DNA from 4 places in the Bacillus sp. XF8 genome. Region 1 is predicted to be linked to each of the others. Evidence: riboswitches for the same ligand, from Rfam matches in the RefSeq annotation. Region 1 holds a riboswitch; each other region holds the start of a gene.
The links. Region 1 has a riboswitch for S-adenosylmethionine ahead of J4P91_RS17685 (hypothetical protein). Riboswitches for the same ligand answer to the same signal wherever they lie in the genome.

Region 1 (4,939 bases):
ATATGATGGAATACTATTTATTTTATTTATACTGTTTATTAGTTTACCAATCATAATGGAAGGGAGGGAATGGTTATGGTGGCGCATGTAGAAATAAAGGACTTAACATTTACGTATGCTGATGAAAAAGTACAAGCATTAACGGGCGTTTCCTTAGCGGTTTCTCAAGGTGAATTTATTGTGCTCGCCGGCCGTTCAGGATGTGGTAAGACAACACTTTTGAAACATTTCAAGAAAGAGTTACTTCCAATTGGAGGGCGTACAGGTAATGTGTATTATAACGGGACTTCTGTACTGGAGATGCCAGATTTATTGTCAGCACAAGAGGTGGGAATGGTGTTTCAAAATCCAGAAAATCAACTTGTTATGGATACGGTCATTCAAGAATTGGCATTTTCTCTTGAAAATGTTGGTCTAGAGACCAATATAATTCAAAAGAGAATTGCTGAATTCATTAGTTTTTTAGGTTTTCAAGATTTGTTACACCAATCTGTTCATACATTATCCGGAGGACAAAAACAACTTGTTAATTTAGCAGCGGTTCTTGTTTTGCAACCAAAATTGTTACTGCTTGATGAACCGACAGCACAGCTTGATCCAATTGCAGCAAAAGATTTTTTAGGGTTATTGAAACGAATTAACGAAGAACTCGGGATTACAATTATAATGAGCGAACATCGTTTAGACGAGGTAATTCCACTAGCAACTCGCGTTGTGTTTATGAATGCTGGGGAAATTATTTATGATGGAATCCCGCAACATGTCATATCGAAAATGTGGGCATTAGAAGAATTCCGACCATTTATCCCTCAAATTCCAAGGTTGTTTTTAGAATGGAATGTAGAGCAAATACCCTTTACAGTAAGGGAAGCACAAACACAAATTCATTCCAACGTATCTATCGAACATGAAGTGCCAGTTATATCGCAAACAGAAAAAAAAGAAGTGATTTTACAAGCAAAACATATATCATTTCAATATGAAAAAAATAGCCCTTTTATTTTACGGGACTTAACCTTATCAATTGAACAAGGGAAGTGGACTGCGCTTGTTGGGAAAAATGGTACTGGAAAATCAACACTTTTAACGATCTTAGCAGGATTAAATAAACCTAGAAGAGGAAAAGTACGGTTGGACGGAACGGAGATTCATAAAAGTAATTCAAAGGAACGATTTAAAAAAATCGGATTTGTATCACAACATCCGTATTATCATTTTACATTTGAGACGGTGTGGGATGAAGTTTTTGAAAGAGCAAATGAATTATATGGTGTTAAAGGGAAAGAAATTGCAGAAGATATGTTAAAACGATTTTGGCTTCATGCTATTCGCGATCGTCACCCGCATGATTGTAGCGGGGGAGAACAACAGTTAATTGCACTGTGCACAGCCTTGTTATCGAAGCCAAGTCTATTATTACTAGACGAACCGACAAAAGGCTTGGATCCAGAGAAAAAAGAAAGATTAGGTGGGCTGTTTCAAGAGTTACAAAAGGAAGGAACAACAATTGTGATGGCAACACATGATATTGAATTTGCAGCTAAATATGTGGATCATTGTATGATGTTATTTGATGGGAAAGTAATTATGGATGATATGCCAAAGAAATTCTTTAGTGATAATTTCTTTTATACAACATCTATTAATCGTTTTATTCGCAAGCAATTACCTTATGCATTAACGTGGGAGGATGTGTACAAAGCGTGTCCAAACGATATTTTGCTATCATAACGCTTATTTTCATTATTGTAATAAGTACACTTTTGTTTACTTCTTTTGTAACAGATGAATATTATATTTGGTATAGTTTATTTCTATTATGTATTATTATGTTACCTTTTTACATACGATTTGAGAGGAAAACATTTGTTTCACGTGAAATAGTCATTGTAGCTGTTTTAGCAGCAATAGCAGCAGTTAGTCGTGTACCATTTTCAATTATGCCAAGTGTACAACCAACTTCCTTTGTTATTATTGTATCTGCAATTGTTTTTGGAAGTGAGACAGGCTTTATAATTGGGGCAACGGCAGCACTTGTATCTAATATATTTTTAGGACAAGGGCCTTGGACACCTTGGCAAATGTTTTCGTGGGGTATGATAGGTTTTATAGCTGGTTTACTGAGAAATACATTTATAATGAGAAAGTTATGGGGTAGGGTTATTTATGGATTCATAGCAGGCTTTGTTTTTGGCTGGATTATGAATTTGTGGGGGATACTTGGCTTTTTAGAAGGATTAACATGGAAAGACTTTATTGCATACTACGCTGCAAGTTTTTACTTTGATTTAGCTCATGCACTTTCAAATGTAATCTTTCTTGTTTTATTTAGTTCATCCTGGATTAGAATCATTACGAGGTTTAAAAAGAAATACGGAATTTTAGATGGGGATAAAGAGTTAGTATCTCAAGCAAACAAAGCATAAGCAAATATTGCAAAGCATAAGAATATAAAGTAGGGTCGCGACTTACATATTCGTTTGCCTCTTTCATGCTTCTTACCATTGGTGAGGAGCATTTTTTATACAGATTATAATATGGAAAGTGTCAAGAAATTGATTTAATATGTTTCGATTTTTATATGAGATTTTTTATATAATAGTAAATGAGAAAAAATTTCAAAGAGGAGATGCCATATTCATGAAGCTAGTTGTTCCAAAGCAGCACGGTGCATGGGGGATGCTGCTGATTCCATTTATACTTAGTGTTCTACTTGGTAAATCTACTTTATATCATATTCCGCTCTTTATCGCTTGGTTATGTATCTATTTAGCAACGTATCCATTTTTAATGTACATGAAGCAAACACGAAAGAAAGAATTTTTACATTCCGCAATTACTTATTTTATGATTGCATGTGTTTTCGGGATACTATCTTTACTATACGAATGGAGAATTCTTTTCTTCGCAGCTATTATGATTCCGCTCTTTATGGTGAATATATATTTCGCCCGTCAAAAAAAGGAGCGAGCTTTAGTAAATGATATTTGTGCAATACTCATTTTTTGCATAGGTGGTTTGATTAGTTATTATTTTTCGATGAAAACAGTTGATGAAATAGCTTTTGGAATTGCAGGTATTTCTTTTCTATACTTTTTAGGCAGTACATTTTATGTGAAAACAATGATACGTGAAAAGAATAACCCTACTTACCGTTATGTTTCATGGGGCTATCATATTCTCTTAATCATTGCCTCTTTAGTGGTAAATCCATGGCTTTCCCTTGTGTTTATACCAAGCCTAGTTCGTGCAATCGTCTTGTATGGTAAAAAGATATCTATATTAAAAGTTGGGGTTTTAGAAATCGTTAATTCTGTATATTTTTTAATTGTAACGGCAATACTGTTGTAGTATGCCATTTGAGATACTTCCCATCCAGTAAAGAGATGGGAAGTATCTATTTTTGTTCTAAAATATGAACCGTATGATCACATGTTTGTAAAGCATGTTCTACAGCCTGGAGAGATTTTTCGATTCGTTCTCGATTACCGCTTTTTTCGACTGTTTGCAATGCATTTTCTAAAGATTGTTTTGCTTCATGCAAAGAATGATAAGAATCTTGAACATATCCACGAGCATTTTTATTCATCATATTTTCCTCCTTTTCTACATACAATTTTAGTATGGGCGTTAGAAAAGAAAATATTACTCATTGCGGTTATTTTATATTGTTTGACAATTACAATAGAAGTAGCTATAGTAAGATATAAAGTGAATATTTTCTTATCCAGAGAGGTGGAGGGACTGGCCCGATGAAACCCAGCAACCGCGATGCAGGTGCTAATTCCAGCAGAACATATTTGTTCTGGGAGATAAGACGAAGATATATGTAACTTCTTCTTATCGAAGAGGTTTTTTTATTGTAAAAAAACCGATTCTAAAAACAACAGAATAAGAAGAAAGGGGTTGCAATTGTACTGTGACACTTGAAAAATACGTAAAGCTGCGTAATGCAGTATATGAATATATGATAGAGCAAGATAAACCCATATCATTATTAGATATTCAAGAACATATCGTTTCGCATCATGAAGGAAAATTCACGAAAAAAATGTTACACCAATTTTATTTATCAAGGTTATTAGACGAACTGAAACTGGATGGGAAAATTACTTTAGCTAATGATGAATACCACTATGCTGAAAAAGGGGTATATTATAAGGCGAGAAAAGGGAGCTAGTTTAGTCTCTCTTTTTTATGTTATAATATATCTGAAAATTTAAAATGTATGTAGAGTAAAAGACTGCAGAAGCAGCCTGATACAAGGGAATGGTGTTGAGTGTGTAGTGTCAAAAGTTGAATATGCCCTGAAAGAGGCATTTCATTCGGCTAGAAACGAAAAGAGACACCTTCGCCGAGTAGGTGTCAGTTGGTTTGTCAAATGGGCTTGCCACTTGACATGTATTAGAATATCACGCAACCTTTCGGAAGTCAAAAGGGAATTTAAGGAAAGGGGTTGTTAAAAGGTGAACATACTCATCATATATGCACATCCTAATCCATCTAGTTTCAATGCATCCATTTTAGAACATGTGCAAAGAGGACTTCAAGAAACAAATCATTCGGTTATATTACTTGATTTACATAAGGAACAATTTAACCCAGTACTTGTTTTTAATGAGGATAAGAGAAGACGTGATTTAGCGTATGAAGAAGAGACAGAGAAATACAGAACATTAATCAAGGAAGCAGATTTTTTAATTTTTATTTATCCAATTTGGTGGTGGGGAATGCCTGCCATTTTAAAAGGTTTTATCGATTGTGTTTTTGCTGCGGGGTTTGCATATAGATATGAAGGTGTAATGCCGAAAGGATTGCTTATAGGGAAAACGGCATGGGTTATTAATACTTTAGATTCACCGTTATGGTACGTGGCACTCTTATATCGCTCTGCAGATTGGGTGATTATGAAAAAGGGTATTTTAGGATTTTGTGGTAT
Region 2 (4,939 bases), on a different contig from region 1:
CATGATACATTATTCCTAATAAGAAACGCGTGTGAACATTGTTCCGCGCGTTTTTTGTTTATCTAAAAACGCGCTGCAATGAATAGAAGAAGATTGGGGTTATGAGTTTTAGAGGAAATAAGGGAGGAATTCAAATGTATTTACACGGCACAAGCCGAATCAATGAGCAAGGACACTTAGAAATTGGAGGCTGCGATACAACGCAGCTAGCTAAACAATATGGAACACCACTTTACGTATACGATGAAGCTTCTATTCGGGAGAAATGTCGCGCATTTCATCGTGCTTTCCAGGAAAGTGGGTTCTCTTACCAAGTAGCGTATGCAAGTAAAGCGTTCTTGTGCATGGAGATGTGCCGAGTAGCTCGTGAAGAAAATATGTCTTTAGATGTTGTTTCTGGAGGCGAATTGTACACTGCTTTGCAAGCTGGTTTTCCTGCATCACGCATTCATTTTCATGGTAATAATAAAACGGAAGAAGAGATTATAATGGCGCTGCAAGCAGATATTGGCTGCTTTGTGGTAGATAATTTCTTTGAAATGGAAATATTACATGACTTAGCACAGCAGTATGGAAAAATTGTAAATATATTAATCCGAGTTACACCTGGAGTAGAAGCGCATACACATGAATATATTACAACAGGGCAAGATGATTCGAAATTCGGTTTTGGAGTTTCTACCGGCCAGGCAATGCAGGCGATTCAAATAGCGTTAGAGAAATCAAATTATAATGTGTTAGGTATTCATTCACATATTGGATCACAAATTTTTGAAACAGCAGGATTTGTTCGGGCGATCGAAGTATTGCATAACTTTTTAGAAGAGATAAGAGAACAGACTGGTTATGTTGTAACAGTGTTAAACGTCGGCGGAGGTTTTGGAATTCGCTATACGGAAGCAGATACACCACTTACACTTGAAACATATGTGCATGCTGTAACCGAGGCAGTGAGAGACCAATTTACACGAAATAATTATCCTCTTCCAGAAATATGGATTGAACCAGGGCGTAGTATTGTTGGGGATGCAGGAACAACAATTTATACAGTGGGAGCTGTAAAAGATATTCCGGGTATTCGTAAATATGTGTCAGTCGATGGGGGAATGACAGATAATTTAAGACCAGCTTTATATGGAGCGCGTTATGAGGCAATGTTAGCAAATCGAGGAAAAGAAGAGGCTGAAGAAGTTGTTTCGATTGCTGGAAAGTGTTGTGAGAGTGGGGATATGCTTATTTGGGATATAAAACTGCCGCAAGTTGCTTCAGCAGATTTGTTAGCGATCTCTTGTACCGGAGCATATGGATATTCTATGGCGAATAATTACAATCGTATTCGCAGACCGGCTGTAGTATTTGCAAAAGGTGGAACATCACAAGTGGTTGTTGAACGAGAAACATATGAAAACATAATTGGGAACGATCGCATACGTATAAAAGAGCTTGTATAATGCTAAAAGGAGTTGTTCAAATGGAGCAACTCCTTTTAAAAAAATAAAAAATATAAAATATATCGGAAAACTAGGATTGAAAAAAATCAGAATTATGATAAAATACAAATACAAAGCTTATCAAGAGAAGCGGAGGGAACTGGCCCTACGAAGCTCAGCAACCTGCTTATAGAAGCAAGGTGCTAAGTCCAGCAAAATGGCATCCATTTTGAAAGATAAGGTAAATATATTACCGAACAGTCTTTTCGAAATGGAAAAGATTTTTTTTATGAATAAAAAGGGGGGCTGTTCGTGGGAGTGCGTGGACATTTTGACGAAGTAGCTGAGAAAATTCAAACGATGCTTGCGGATATGAAATATGGTTCTATTACAATTGTTGTGCAAGATGGAAAAGTGATTCAGCTTGAGAAAAGTGAAAAAGTACGCTTAAAGTAAAAAGCGCTGACTAGAAAAACTAGAGGCGGTTTTAATCTATTTTATTAGATTAAAACCGTCTTTTTGCGTTACAGGGGGAAAAACATGCTGACGTATGAAATGTGGAAAGAGGATTTCGTTTCTTTTTCTGAGGAAGATGAAACAAAAGGAGCGTTACAAGTATTAGAGTGGGCCTATAAACATTATGAGAGTGAAATTGTATATGCATGTAGCTTTGGTGTAGAGGGAATGGTTTTGTTACATCTTATAAACCAAGTAAATCCATCTGCGAAAGTTGTATTTTTAGATACAAACGTTCATTTTCAAGAAACATACGATTTAATTAAACGAGTGCGCGAAAGGTTTCCGGATCTCGAAATTATTGAAAAGCAACCATCGCTTACGCTTGAAGAGCAAGCAAAAAAGCATGGCGATAAGCTGTGGGAGCATAATCCAAACCTCTGTTGTAAATTAAGAAAAATTTTACCGCTTGAAGAATCTTTATTGAATGGAAAAGCGTGGATATCAGGGCTAAGAAGGGAACAATCTGAAACGCGGAAACATACAAGGTTTATCAATCAAGACCATCGCTTCAAATCTATTAAAATTTGTCCACTTATTCATTGGACGTGGAAGGAAGTATGGCGTTACGTATATAAGCATGGTTTACCTTACAATCCATTGCACGACGTCGGTTACCCAAGTATAGGGTGTGAAAAATGTACGTTGCCTGTGGGAGAAGGTGGAGATTCAAGAGACGGACGATGGGCTGGAAAGATGAAAACGGAATGTGGCCTTCATTTTCAATAAGGTCATGATTGATTTTAAATATATGTGAAAGAGGCGTACAGGAAGATGAATGAAACAAATGAATTAGTAAATCGTGTTGATGAAACATGTGAAACAAAAGGTATTGCAAAAGAAATTGAATTGGACAAAATTTCTTTAAGTGACTTAGAGCTTCTTGCAACAGGTGGTTATAGCCCACTTACTGGCTTTTTAAAGGAGAAAGATTATCAATCTGTTATAGAAAAAATGCGTTTAGTAAGCGGTGATGTATGGAGTATACCTATTACACTACCAATAACCGAGGAGCAGGCAGAACAACTTCAAATTGGTGAAGAGGTTCGTCTTGTCAAAGAAGGAATCACGTATGGTGTTATTCAAATAGAAGATATTTTTACACCGGATAAGGAAAAGGAAGCATTGCTTGTTTATAAAACGGCTGATACTGTCCATCCAGGTGTGAAAAAGTTATATGACAGGCCAAATATTTATGTTGGGGGAACAATTACGCTTGTGAAGCGTTTTGAAAATGATAAGTTTGATTCTTATCATTTAGATCCAAGTGAAACACGTGCCGAATTTGCGAAACGTGGCTGGAAAACAGTGGTAGGGTTTCAAACGAGAAATCCTGTTCATCGTGCGCATGAATATATTCAAAAGTCTGCACTGGAAATTGTAGATGGCTTATTTTTAAATCCGCTCGTTGGTGAAACGAAATCAGATGATATTCCGGCTGATGTACGTATGGAAAGTTATGAAGTGCTTTTGAAAAATTATTATCCAAGTGATCGTGTCTTTTTAAGTGTTTTTCCAGCAGCAATGCGTTATGCGGGGCCACGTGAAGCGATATTTCACGCGCTGGTTAGAAAAAACTTTGGCTGTACACACTTCATCGTGGGACGTGATCATGCTGGGGTAGGTAATTATTACGGTACGTACGAAGCACAAGAGATTTTTACGAATTTTACAGTAGAAGAGTTAGGGATTACACCACTCTTCTTTGAGCATAGTTTTTACTGTACAAAATGTGAAGCGATGGCTTCTACGAAAACATGTCCGCATGGTAAAGAAGAGCATGTTATTTTATCAGGGACGAAAGTAAGAGAAATGTTGCGAAATGGAGAAATTCCACCAAGTGAATTTAGCCGTAAAGAAGTTGTAGAAATATTAATTCGTGGTTTACAAAAAGAAGTCGTTACAAAATAAGGAGAGAGTAGGATGGACGTAAATATAACTTGGCATACAGCATCTGTTTCAAAAGAGGAAAGACGAAAGAAAAGTGGTCACCACAGTTTTGTACTTTGGTTCACAGGATTATCAGCTTCTGGAAAATCAACAGTAGCAAATGCGGTTGCCCGAAAATTGTTCGAAAAAAATATTGGGAATTATGTACTAGATGGCGATAATATTCGTCATGGTTTAAATAAAGATTTAGGATTTTCCGAAAGTGATCGGACAGAAAATATTCGCCGGATTGGTGAAGTGGCGAAGTTATTTGTAGATCAAGGGACAATTGTACTAACAGCATTTATTTCTCCATTTCGAGTGGATCGCCAACAAGTAAGAGATATTCTCGAAAAAAATGAATTTATCGAAGTGTTTGTAAAGTGTCCAATAGAAGAATGTGAGAAACGTGATCCAAAAGGACTTTATAAAAAAGCGAGACAAGGCGATATTAAGCAATTTACCGGTATTGATTCGCCATATGAAAAACCTGTAGAGGCAGAAGTAGTGGTAGAAACACATATTTATTCAATCGAACAATGTGCAGAACAAATTATCGGTTACTTACAAGAGCGTAGCTTTATATAGGGGGAATAAAAATGAGTTATGAAAAAGTGTGGGCAAACAATGAAAAGTTAAATGCTACAGAGAAGAAGAAATTAGAAAAAGATGGATTGGAAATCTTTAAAGCGATTCCGTATTATGCTGAAAATGGATTTGATTCTATTCCGAAAGAAGAGTGGGATTCCTTTAAATGGGCGGGGTTATATTTACAGCGCCCAAAAGAAGCAGGGTACTTTATGATGCGCGTTAATATTCCTTCTGGTATTTTAACGAATGAACAAGTGGAGGTATTGGCTTCGATTGCGGAAGATTATGGTCGTGATGTTCTTGATATTACTACAAGACAGGCGATTCAATTCCATTGGCTTGAAATTGGTCAAATACCAGATATTTTTAACCGCTTAGAAAAAGTAGGATTATCAACAGCCGGAGCTTGTGGTGATATTACAAGAAATATTATTGGGAACCCTCTCGCTGGTATTGATGGTGATGAATTATTT
Region 3 (4,939 bases), on a different contig from region 1:
GCATGAGAAAGAGAGGATTATATGGCGCGCTCAAAGACAGCAGAGAAAATTATTCAAGCAGCAATTGAGTTAATAAAAGAAAGAGGATATAAAGCAGCAACAACGAAAGAAATCGCAATGCGTGCTGGCGTCAATGAAGTAACGATATTTCGTAATTTTAAAAACAAAAAGGGCATCATTGAAGCAGCCGTTTATGATTTTTCATATGTGCCTCATTTAAAACAGTTTCTACAAACAGAAATCGTGTGGGACTTAGAGACGGACCTGAAGAATTTGGCAAGGCATTATCATCAATTTTTGAATGAAGTGAAAGATATAATCGCTATTGGTATACGAGAAACAGGTGAATTTCCCGAATTGGATGATGAAATTGCTAAGATACCAAAAGGATTAAAGGAAGAATTGATGATTTATTTTGAAAAGATGCAGCAAAAGGGAAAAATTATTGATACGAATATTGAAGCACAAGTAATGAACTTCATATGGATTAATTTTGGTTATTTTCTATCTAAATTACGCTTTGAAAATCGATTCATAGAAAACAACGATGAGAATTTTATTGAACATAATATAGTGTTATATGCTAGGGCATTAAGACCCTAGTATTTATTTAAAATTAAATGCAAGTATGTACTTGCTTGCGGAGGGATGGAAAGATGAATACATTGAAACAATTTTTTAAAATGCCAGGTACGTATGTAGGGATTGTAGTGGCATTAGCGTTCCAGCTCATTTTCTTTTGTGTCTGGCTTACAGCGTATGATGGAGTAAATGAAAGAGCAGATCAAATGAAAATCGCCATCGTGAATCAGGATACGAACATAGGAAGCAAAATAGCAGAAGGTTTACAGAAAAACTTACCTTTTCAAGTAACCAAAGAGAAATCTATGGAAAAAGCAAAAGAAGAAATGGATGAACATGTATACGATATGATTATTGAAATTCCTACTTCTTTTTCAAAGGATATAAGTTCAAAAGGAAAGACAGATTTAAACTTTCATATCAATCAAGCAAACTCTATGATGGCAAAGCAGATGATGGAAGGCATTGCGAAACAAGTTCATGACAATGTAAATAAAGAGGTAGCAGGTTATAAACGGCAAGCGATTACTGGAAAATTACAGACTATGGGATCAGAGGGTATAGAAGCAATAAAAGGTTTAACAGAAGATTCAGTTGGATTTACAGTTCATAAAGTGAATGATGCAAAAGGATTCTCCGTAAATATGGTGCCGCTTATGATTGTGTTAGCTTCATTTGTAGGAGCAATGATTATGAGCATGGAGTTATCTAAAGTGGCAAAACAAGTAGAGGGAGGTTGGAGCAATTTTTTTTCACGACAGGTGATTAACGGTGTAGTATCCATTCTACTTGCGTGCATTACAATTGGCTTAATGAAAGGATTTCAAATTGGGGTGCAAGAAATGGTATGGAATGTAGGGGTATTTCAAACAATTGTCTTCTTTGCTTTCCTATCAATAACTCAAATGTTTATCACCTTATTTGGAAATGTGGGCATGCTTTTTAATATTATTTCACTTTCTTTGCAGCTCGTAAGCTCCGGTGTGATGGTACCACATGCAATGTTATCAAAAACATATCAAACAATCGGTGAATTATTTCCCGCCACGTACGCTGCGAATGGTTATTATACAATAATATTTGGTGGTGGAAATTTAAAAGGGAATATTATTTCTCTATTATTTATAATTGTCATTACACAAATTGTAGCTTTAGTTGCTGTAGGGATATCATTTGTATTAAAGGGAAAAAGGCCTTTAGTAAAAGCAGCATAAAGAAACAGGGTATCCTTTTGAAGGACACCCTGTTTCTCTTATAATTGAAGCTTTTGCTAAAATGAAATTCTGCAAGGGTAGATTACTTTTCAATTTTAGCCCATTTGAAGTTAAGAGGTCCTGCGAAATCAACTTCAATGATCCCTTTTACATAAGAACGTTCTAAGTAAGATGTACCATTTTGGTATAGAGGAGAAATAACAGCATCTTTAAATAAGATTTTTTCTGCTTGTTTTAAAGCTTCCCAGCGTGCTTTTTCATCACCAGCTAAGTCAGTTTTAACTTTTTGAATTAAATCATCAAATTCTTTATTAGAGTAGTGATCTAAGTTGTATGAGTTATCAGTTGTAAATAACTCTAAGAATGTAATCGGATCAGCAAAATCAGGACTCCAACCATCGACAGCAATATCATAATTTCCTTGTAATAATAATGTGACTTGTTGTTTGCGTGGTTGAGGCTTCACGTTTATTGTTAAACCTTCTAAGTTTTTTTCTAGTTGTTCTTTTAAATATTCACCTGTTTTTCTAGAAAGGTCATTATCACTTGTTAATAATTCAATTGAAATTTTATCTGAGCCTAATTCTTGTTTTGCTTGTTTCCAGAATTTCTGTGCATCTTTTGTATTTTCCTTCGTTAAATTACCGTTCTCCTCCCGGAAGTCTTTCCCGTTTGGTCCTTTTGCAAAGTTCTTTGGAATTAAAGAATATGCTGGGAGAGAACCGTCATTTAAAAGAACATTTACAAATGCTTTTTTATCTATTGATTTATCAATAGCTTGGCGGACATTTACATTTTGTAATGTTTTATTTTTTTGGTTCATACGTACGAATTGTACCCCAACATCCGGACGTTCTTTAAAGTTACTATCTTTGCGATATTTATCAACAAGATCAGATGTTAAAGTAAGACGATCAATTTGTTTGGATTCATATAAATTAACTGCCGTTGAATGATCTTTAACGATATTAAAGTTAATTTCTTCAATTTTCACAGTATCCTTATCCCAATAGTCAGGATTCTTCTTAAATTTAAAGCTTTGTTCATGTTTCCAATCACTTAATGTAAAGGCCCCATTATATATAATTGTATTATCTTCTAATGCATATTTATCCCCTTGAGATTTGAAGAACTCTTCATTAATTGGTAAGAATGTTGGGAACGCCGTTAAGCTAATAAAGTAGGGAACAGGGCGCTCTAATTCTACTTCAAAAGTGTGGTCATCGATTGCTTTTACCCCAAGCTGATCAGCTGGAAGTTCTTTATTATTGATCTTTTTCGCATTTTTTATATCAAAGAATAGAAATGCGTATTCAGAAGCGGTCGCTGGGTCAACTGCACGTTGCCAAGCAAAGACAAAATCTTTTGCTGTAACGGGAGTACCGTTTGACCATTTTGAATCTCGTAAATGGAATGTATATTTTGTTTTATCGGGACTTACCTCATGAGACTTTGCAACACCAGGAACAGGCTTATTTCCCTCACCAAGATTATATAGGCCTTCAAATACGTTTCTCATTACTTGGCCAGAGTCAGTATCTGTAGCACGAGCAGTGTCCATTGTACGGATTTCTGTGCCAGTAGCTAAGTTCAATACTTGTTTATCAGGAGCTTTATCTTTTGCTTTCGCTCCGCTTGCATCATCTTTATAGCTACCGCACCCTGTTAATAAAATACTTGCTCCTAAAACTGATGCTACAGTGGGTACAAATTTCTTTTTCATTTTGAATTCCTCCCTAAATTGTTTAGTTATTTTCAAAAAATGAGTGTTGAACAATTTATGAGGGAAAGAAAAAATCCCTCTTTTCTTATCGAGAAAGAGGGAATTTTGTTTATAAGACATGTACCTGTATATAAACGAAGTCCCTCATTCTATCTTTCAAGCGTAAAGCTTGCAGGAAGTGGCACAGTATTCAAAGTGAACCTGTTGCCGAGGTTTCAAAGGGCCAGTCCCTCCACCTCTCTTGATACAATGAGTAAACAAATAAGTCGTATTATTTTTTGTTTCTTTGATTATTCAAAATATTACACCTGGGAGAATGAACTGTCAATGAAACAAAATATAATTTAAATTTTCAGTTTTTTAAGTGGTGATACAAAAAGAAAGGTCACTGTGCAATTACACAGTGACTCTCATTTTAAAAATCGAAATTATCAGGGTCTGGACCAACACGGTGATTTTCATTTAATGACTGAATGGCTTTCATATCTTCAGCGCTTAATTCAAAATCAAAGATGTTTGCATTTTCGATAATGCGGTGTTCTTTAATGGATTTAGGAATAGTTACAACTTCGTTTTGCAGATCCCAGCGTAAAATGATTTGTGCTGTGGATTTGTTATATTTTGTAGCAATTTCTTGTAATGTCGGATGGTCAAGTAATTGCCCTTGCATTAATGGTGACCAAGCTTCAAGCTGAATGTTATGTTCTTTACAGAAAGCATGAAGCTCTTCTTGTGTTAAGCGTGGGTGATATTCCACTTGGTTAATCATTGGTTTAATTTCAGCGATTTCTAATACATCTTGTAGATGATGGATGTGAAAATTACTCACACCGATTGCACGAACACGGCCATCTTTATAAAGTTTTTCTAGTGCTTTCCACGTTTCAGTGTATTTCCCTTTTACAGGCCAATGCACTAAGTATAAATCTAAATATTCCAAGCCTAATTTTTGTAATGTTGTTTCGAAAGCTTGTAATGTTGACTCATAACCTTGATCGCTATTCCATACCTTTGATGTGATAAATAATTCTTCACGTGGCATACCGGATTCTCGAATTGCTTGTCCAACGCCTTCTTCATTTTTATAAATGGCAGCTGTATCGATGCTACGATATCCGTTTTTTATGGCTGCTTTTACAGAGTCGATTACTTCTGAGCCCTCTTCAACTTTAAAAACACCTAAGCCAAACCAAGGCATCTTTACTCCATTATGTAATGTTGTGTAATCGTGTAAGCTTTTTACTGTCATATTAATTCCCCCTAGCTTTTTTATTTGTTGATTCAATTGCTTGGTGAATCATCTTTGAAAAATTATATTCATATAAAACCTTTAAACCTTCTGCAGTTGAACCACCTGGTGTTGTTACTTGTTCACGAAGCATAGCCGGATCTTGTTCTTGCTCGAGCATAGCAGCAGAGC
Region 4 (4,939 bases), on a different contig from region 1:
TAGCTTTTCACTCATTTCATAGCCATATATTTCGCCTTCAGAAATGATGCCAAGGAGACACCCTTCTAAAATCCCTTTCAGCATTTGACTTTTCGACATAATCCGAATCCTCCCTCTACCTTGTTTTACAAGATAGATAAGCGTAAGTATCTTACTTTACAAAATAGTCCGATATATCTTTTCCAAATCTTTGCAGGATTTTCATTGCATTCCCTCTAAATAGAGCAATAAGACAAATCTTATATATAAGGGAGTGCTCTCATCATGCTTTCAAATCGTGTCGTCTTTTTAACAGGTGCTGCAAGTGGAATAGGTTATGAAATGGGAAATGCTTTTGCGAAAGAAGGAGCAAAAGTGGTGATTAGTGATCGCCTTGAAGATCGTGCGAAGGAAGCGGCTGAACAATTATGCAGGAAAGGATATGAAGCAATAGGACTAAGATGTGATGTTACATCTGAGCAAGAAATATCCGAAGCTATTTCTGAAACTGTTACAAAATTCGGCTCACTTGATGTATTAATAAATAATGCTGGTATGCAACACGTCTCGCCAATTGAAGAATTCCCAACCGATAAGTTTGAACTTCTTATTAAAATTATGCAAATTGCACCTTTTATCGCAATAAAACATGCTTTTCCAATTATGAAAAAGCAAAAGTATGGACGCATTATTAATGTTGCCTCTATTAATGGACTCGTCGGCTTCGCTGGAAAAGCTGCCTATAATAGTGCGAAACATGGTGTAATTGGTTTAACAAAGGTTGCCGCTTTAGAGGGAGCTACACATGGGATTACAGTAAATGCGCTCTGCCCCGGCTATGTTGATACACCGCTTGTTCGAAACCAACTCCAAGATTTAGCAACAACAAGAAATGTTCCACTAGAGCGTGTATTAGAAGATGTTATTTATCCACTCGTACCACAAAAACGATTGCTAGCTGTAGAGGAAATTGCTGACTATGCTTTATTTTTAGCAAGTGAAAAAACAAAAGGAATAACTGGTCAGGCTGTTGTCATTGATGGAGGCTATACAGCACAGTAGCTGTTCTTAATTATGAAAAAGGCTTATGCCCTAGGGCGCATAAGCCTTTTTCTTCACTTCGTTTCATGCGGAGCTTCATATCTTGTCATCTGTTGTGGTAATTTCTCTATCGCAACAATTACACCATCTAATTTACTTTCAATACGATGCAATAAATATAGCGTTACAACAATTGGAAACCCAACATTACCGATCATAGATATCCATTCCTCCATCTATTTCCCCTCCTTTCTTTTAAATAAATAAGCAAAAGAAAGGAAATCGGGCAGTAAAAAAACAAGCTACTACACATTAGCTTGTTTTTTCAAATAATGAAGCAATCTCTACAGCATAATCCCCTTGTAAAATTCCCTTTTCAGTAATAATTCCAGTAATAAGACTATAAGGAGTTACATCAAATGCAGGATTATATACACCAACGCCCTCTGGAGCAATTCGTTTCCCAAAAACCTTTGTAACTTCAGCTTCATCGCGTTCTTCAATCACAATTTCAGCTCCTGTTTTCTTCGTAATATCAAATGTAGAAAGCGGAGCCGCAACATAGAAAGGAATATGAAAATATTTTGCTAGTATAGCTAAATTTAAAGTTCCTATTTTATTTGCTGTATCACCATTTGCAACAATTCGATCTGCTCCTACAATGATAGCAGCAATATTTTTTGTTCGAATCGCTTGGGCTGCCATATTGTCTGTAATGAGCGTTACATCAATACCAGCTTGTTGCAATTCCCATGCAGTAAGACGTGCTCCTTGCAAAACAGGTCTTGTTTCACATGCATAAGCGTGTAAATTCAGCCCACGCTCTTTTCCAATATAAAATGGGGCTAGTGCTGTTCCGTAACGGGCAGTAGCTATACTTCCAGCATTACAAATCGTCAAAACACGGTCACCATCTTTAAACTTAGTTAAAGCATGCTCCCCAATACTACGGCATACATTTTCATCTTCCTGCTGAATTTTGAGCGCCTCTTCCTCTAGTATTTTTCTTGCTTCTTTAATTGTTGTTGCTTTCTTAATAGCGATACTCATACGATCAATTGCCCAAAATAAATTAACAGCTGTCGGACGTGAGGTTGCTAAATAATTACAATCTCTTTTAAAATTTTTTTCAAAGTCAGTGATATTCGTAACACTATATTTTTTTGCTGCAAGTGCTAAACCAAAAGCCGCCGTAATACCAATTGCAGGTGCTCCGCGCACTTCTAACATCACAATACTTTTCCACACATCTTCAATAGTTGTTAATGTTTTATATTCTACAACATGCGGTAATCTCGTTTGATTTAATAACGCAATAGAATCTCCCTTCCAGCTTATGGAGCGCGGAACGGCAACTATCGTACTCATGCTTTTACCTCCCCTGATACAATATATTGAAATAATGTTTGGAATAAGCGGATATCCGCACTTATCGTTTTATGTAACAATAATTCTCGCCCTAAATATAATGCATGTTTTTTAGCTTGAATTCTTCGATTCTCATCCTTAATTCCATCTAGATCTGCCACATGTGCCAATCCAATTGTTCGACGAATGATCTCGCAACCAGTAAAACCAACTGCATCACTAAAAATATTTTGCAGTACAAGTGCTAACCATTGTTTCTCTTTCGTATATGCTTCTACGCCTTCTAGTAACCATAACTTTGTAAATACTTCGACGAAACTATTCCATGTTTTTTCAATATGATAGAATAAGATATTTCGTTTCTCTTCTTCTCTTGATAACGCATTTAATAATAGATTTGCTATGAATTGACCTAGATCAAATCCTAATGGACCATATGTTGCAAATTCCGGATCAATTACCTTCGTTTCCGAAGATGATGAAAAAATACTACCTGTATGTAAATCTCCATGAATTAATGCTTCTTTTCTCGTTAAAAATTTATATTTATACTGCGCTACCTGTAACTTCAATTTCTTATCACACCAAAGTTCGTCTAATACAGGCTGCAATTCTTTCTCATAATCGTTTGTATCATAATTTCCAAACGGATCTGTAAACACAAGATCTTCTGTAATTTTGCAAAGATCAGGATTGACAAACTTTCCATCTAACACCCTTTTCTCTTCTGCTAATAGACCAAAATCTGAAGTATAAAAAAGAACGTATGCTAAAAAGCGGCCAATATGCCTAGATAAAAGCGGATAGTCTTCCCCTTCAATCAATCCTTTACGAGTAATTGTAAGAGCTGATAAATCTTCCATTACTGTCACAGCTAATTCTTCATCATGACCATATACTTTCGGAACATATTCTGGGACATATTTTGCAAAAACTTGCAATGCTTGACTTTCAATGGTGGCTCTTCTTAACGAAAGTGGCCAGCTTTCTCCAACGACTTTTGCATATGGAAGAGCTTGTTTTACAATGATACCGCGTTCCCCATCATGAAGCTGGAATACATAATTTAAATTTCCATCTCCTATTTCATAACAAGTTACCTTTGCATTTTCCTCAAAATATCCATGCTCTTTTACATACTGAACTGCTGTTTCTTCTGTTAATGAACGATATCCCATTTTCTTATCCCCCTTTTTTAATTCAGAGGTTTTTCATCATAAGAAAAACCTCTTTCCATGAAGAAAGAGGTTTGAAGTTTAGCTTCTCCCCTCTTATCTGTCAGAAAGCTATCCTTTCTGCTGGAATTAGCACCGTGCCTTTTTGGCGCATAAGCGCCCCATCTCACAATGGTATTACGGTCGGTTGCTGGGTTTCATCGGGCCAAATCCCTCCACCTGCTCTTGATAAGAGTTATAAAATTTATTTGAATTTTTAACTTTCTGCTACAGACTATAACAAGAATAAAAATCACTTGTCAACATTTTTATTTATACAATTCTGGACGTCGATCAGCAAAAACAGGAATTCCCTTACGTACTTCCTTAATTTTTTCTAAGTTTAGCTTCCCATGTAAAATCGATTCTTCTTCTCCTGCTTCTGCTACAATTTCTCCCCATGGATCAACAATAAGAGAGTGTCCAGCAAACACATTATTTGGATCCTCTCCTGCTCTATTACATGCAACCACATAACATTGATTTTCAACCGCTCTCGCTTGAAGAAGTAAACGCCAATGAGCTAAGCGAACAAGCGGCCACTCTGCTACAACGAATAATACATTTACCCCTCTTACAGTATGAACACGCATCCATTCTGGAAAACGAATATCGTAACAAATCACACCACCGCACTGCACACCATCCAATGTAAATTCTCCTGTTTCATCACCTGCTATTAAATAGTTATGTTCATTCATCAACTGGAATAAATGAACTTTACTATACTCATTTTGCAGTTTCCCCTCACGATTCACTGTATACATCGTATTCGTAACACCATGCTTTGTTTGCTTCGCAATAGAACCACCAACAATATTCACACCATATTGCTGTGCCCATTCTGAAAGAAGCTGCTTTGTTTGAATCCCCTCCCCGTCTGCAATTTCCGGCAGTCTTTCTAGGTCATAACCAGTCGTCCAAAGTTCTGGTAATACGATAACGTCCGGCTTTCCTTGCATCGCTTCTCCTATTTTTTTCTTTGCATTTTCAATATTTGTGTTCACATCACCAAAAGCAATATCCATTTGAATACATGCGACTCTCATTTTATCCGCCCCATTTTCAATTATTTTTTTCTTTACAAAAACTTGGAAAGGTTATATTATTTGTCACTAGAATTGTAACAACTTTCAAAAGAGGTGGAAAGTATGAAACATTTTCAACCTTCCGAGATTGTAACATCATTACCAACACAGTTTTTCGCTTCACTTGTTGCAAAAGTTAACAAAGTAGTTGAAGCAGGTCACGATGTTATCAATCTAGGACAAGGCAACCCAGATCAACCAACACCGCCGCATATCGTAACAGCTTTACAACGTGCAGCAGAAAAAGCA

Region 2: it holds a riboswitch for S-adenosylmethionine, as region 1 does, so the genes downstream of both, J4P91_RS01435 (YezD family protein) here and J4P91_RS17685 (hypothetical protein) in region 1, are expected to answer to the same signal.
Region 3: it holds a riboswitch for S-adenosylmethionine, as region 1 does, so the genes downstream of both, J4P91_RS19290 (peptide ABC transporter substrate-binding protein) here and J4P91_RS17685 (hypothetical protein) in region 1, are expected to answer to the same signal.
Region 4: it holds a riboswitch for S-adenosylmethionine, as region 1 does, so the genes downstream of both, mtnK (S-methyl-5-thioribose kinase) here and J4P91_RS17685 (hypothetical protein) in region 1, are expected to answer to the same signal.

Annotation. Positions count from the first base shown of each region.
Region 1 is NZ_JAGDQK010000028.1:54,003-58,941, reverse strand. Features, by position in the region: gene J4P91_RS17710 (energy-coupling factor transporter transmembrane component T) at 1-91, shown strand, start outside; gene J4P91_RS17705 (ABC transporter ATP-binding protein) at 70-1,731, shown strand; gene J4P91_RS17700 (ECF transporter S component) at 1,704-2,426, shown strand; gene J4P91_RS17695 (YwiC-like family protein) at 2,641-3,351, shown strand; gene J4P91_RS17690 (hypothetical protein) at 3,398-3,589, opposite strand; SAM riboswitch class I at 3,721-3,819, shown strand; gene J4P91_RS17685 (hypothetical protein) at 3,920-4,180, shown strand; gene J4P91_RS17680 (NAD(P)H-dependent oxidoreductase) at 4,467-4,939, shown strand, end outside.
Region 2 is NZ_JAGDQK010000002.1:189,024-193,962, forward strand. Features, by position in the region: gene lysA (diaminopimelate decarboxylase) at 135-1,451, shown strand; SAM riboswitch class I at 1,566-1,673, shown strand; gene J4P91_RS01435 (YezD family protein) at 1,743-1,886, shown strand; gene J4P91_RS01440 (phosphoadenylyl-sulfate reductase) at 1,971-2,675, shown strand; gene sat (sulfate adenylyltransferase) at 2,721-3,857, shown strand; gene cysC (adenylyl-sulfate kinase) at 3,870-4,463, shown strand; gene J4P91_RS01455 (nitrite/sulfite reductase) at 4,475-4,939, shown strand, end outside.
Region 3 is NZ_JAGDQK010000033.1:22,605-27,543, forward strand. Features, by position in the region: gene J4P91_RS19280 (TetR/AcrR family transcriptional regulator) at 22-603, shown strand; gene J4P91_RS19285 (YhgE/Pip domain-containing protein) at 657-1,796, shown strand; gene J4P91_RS19290 (peptide ABC transporter substrate-binding protein) at 1,879-3,519, opposite strand; SAM riboswitch class I at 3,666-3,770, opposite strand; gene J4P91_RS19295 (aldo/keto reductase) at 3,935-4,768, opposite strand; gene proC (pyrroline-5-carboxylate reductase) at 4,770-4,939, opposite strand, start outside.
Region 4 is NZ_JAGDQK010000004.1:67,090-72,028, forward strand. Features, by position in the region: gene J4P91_RS04535 (PadR family transcriptional regulator) at 1-99, opposite strand, end outside; gene J4P91_RS04540 (3-hydroxybutyrate dehydrogenase) at 265-1,041, shown strand; gene J4P91_RS04545 (YvrJ family protein) at 1,095-1,256, opposite strand; gene mtnA (S-methyl-5-thioribose-1-phosphate isomerase) at 1,333-2,388, opposite strand; gene mtnK (S-methyl-5-thioribose kinase) at 2,385-3,566, opposite strand; SAM riboswitch class I at 3,657-3,798, opposite strand; partial or broken gene J4P91_RS04560 (carbon-nitrogen family hydrolase) at 3,872-4,739, opposite strand; gene J4P91_RS04565 (pyridoxal phosphate-dependent aminotransferase) at 4,754-4,939, shown strand, end outside.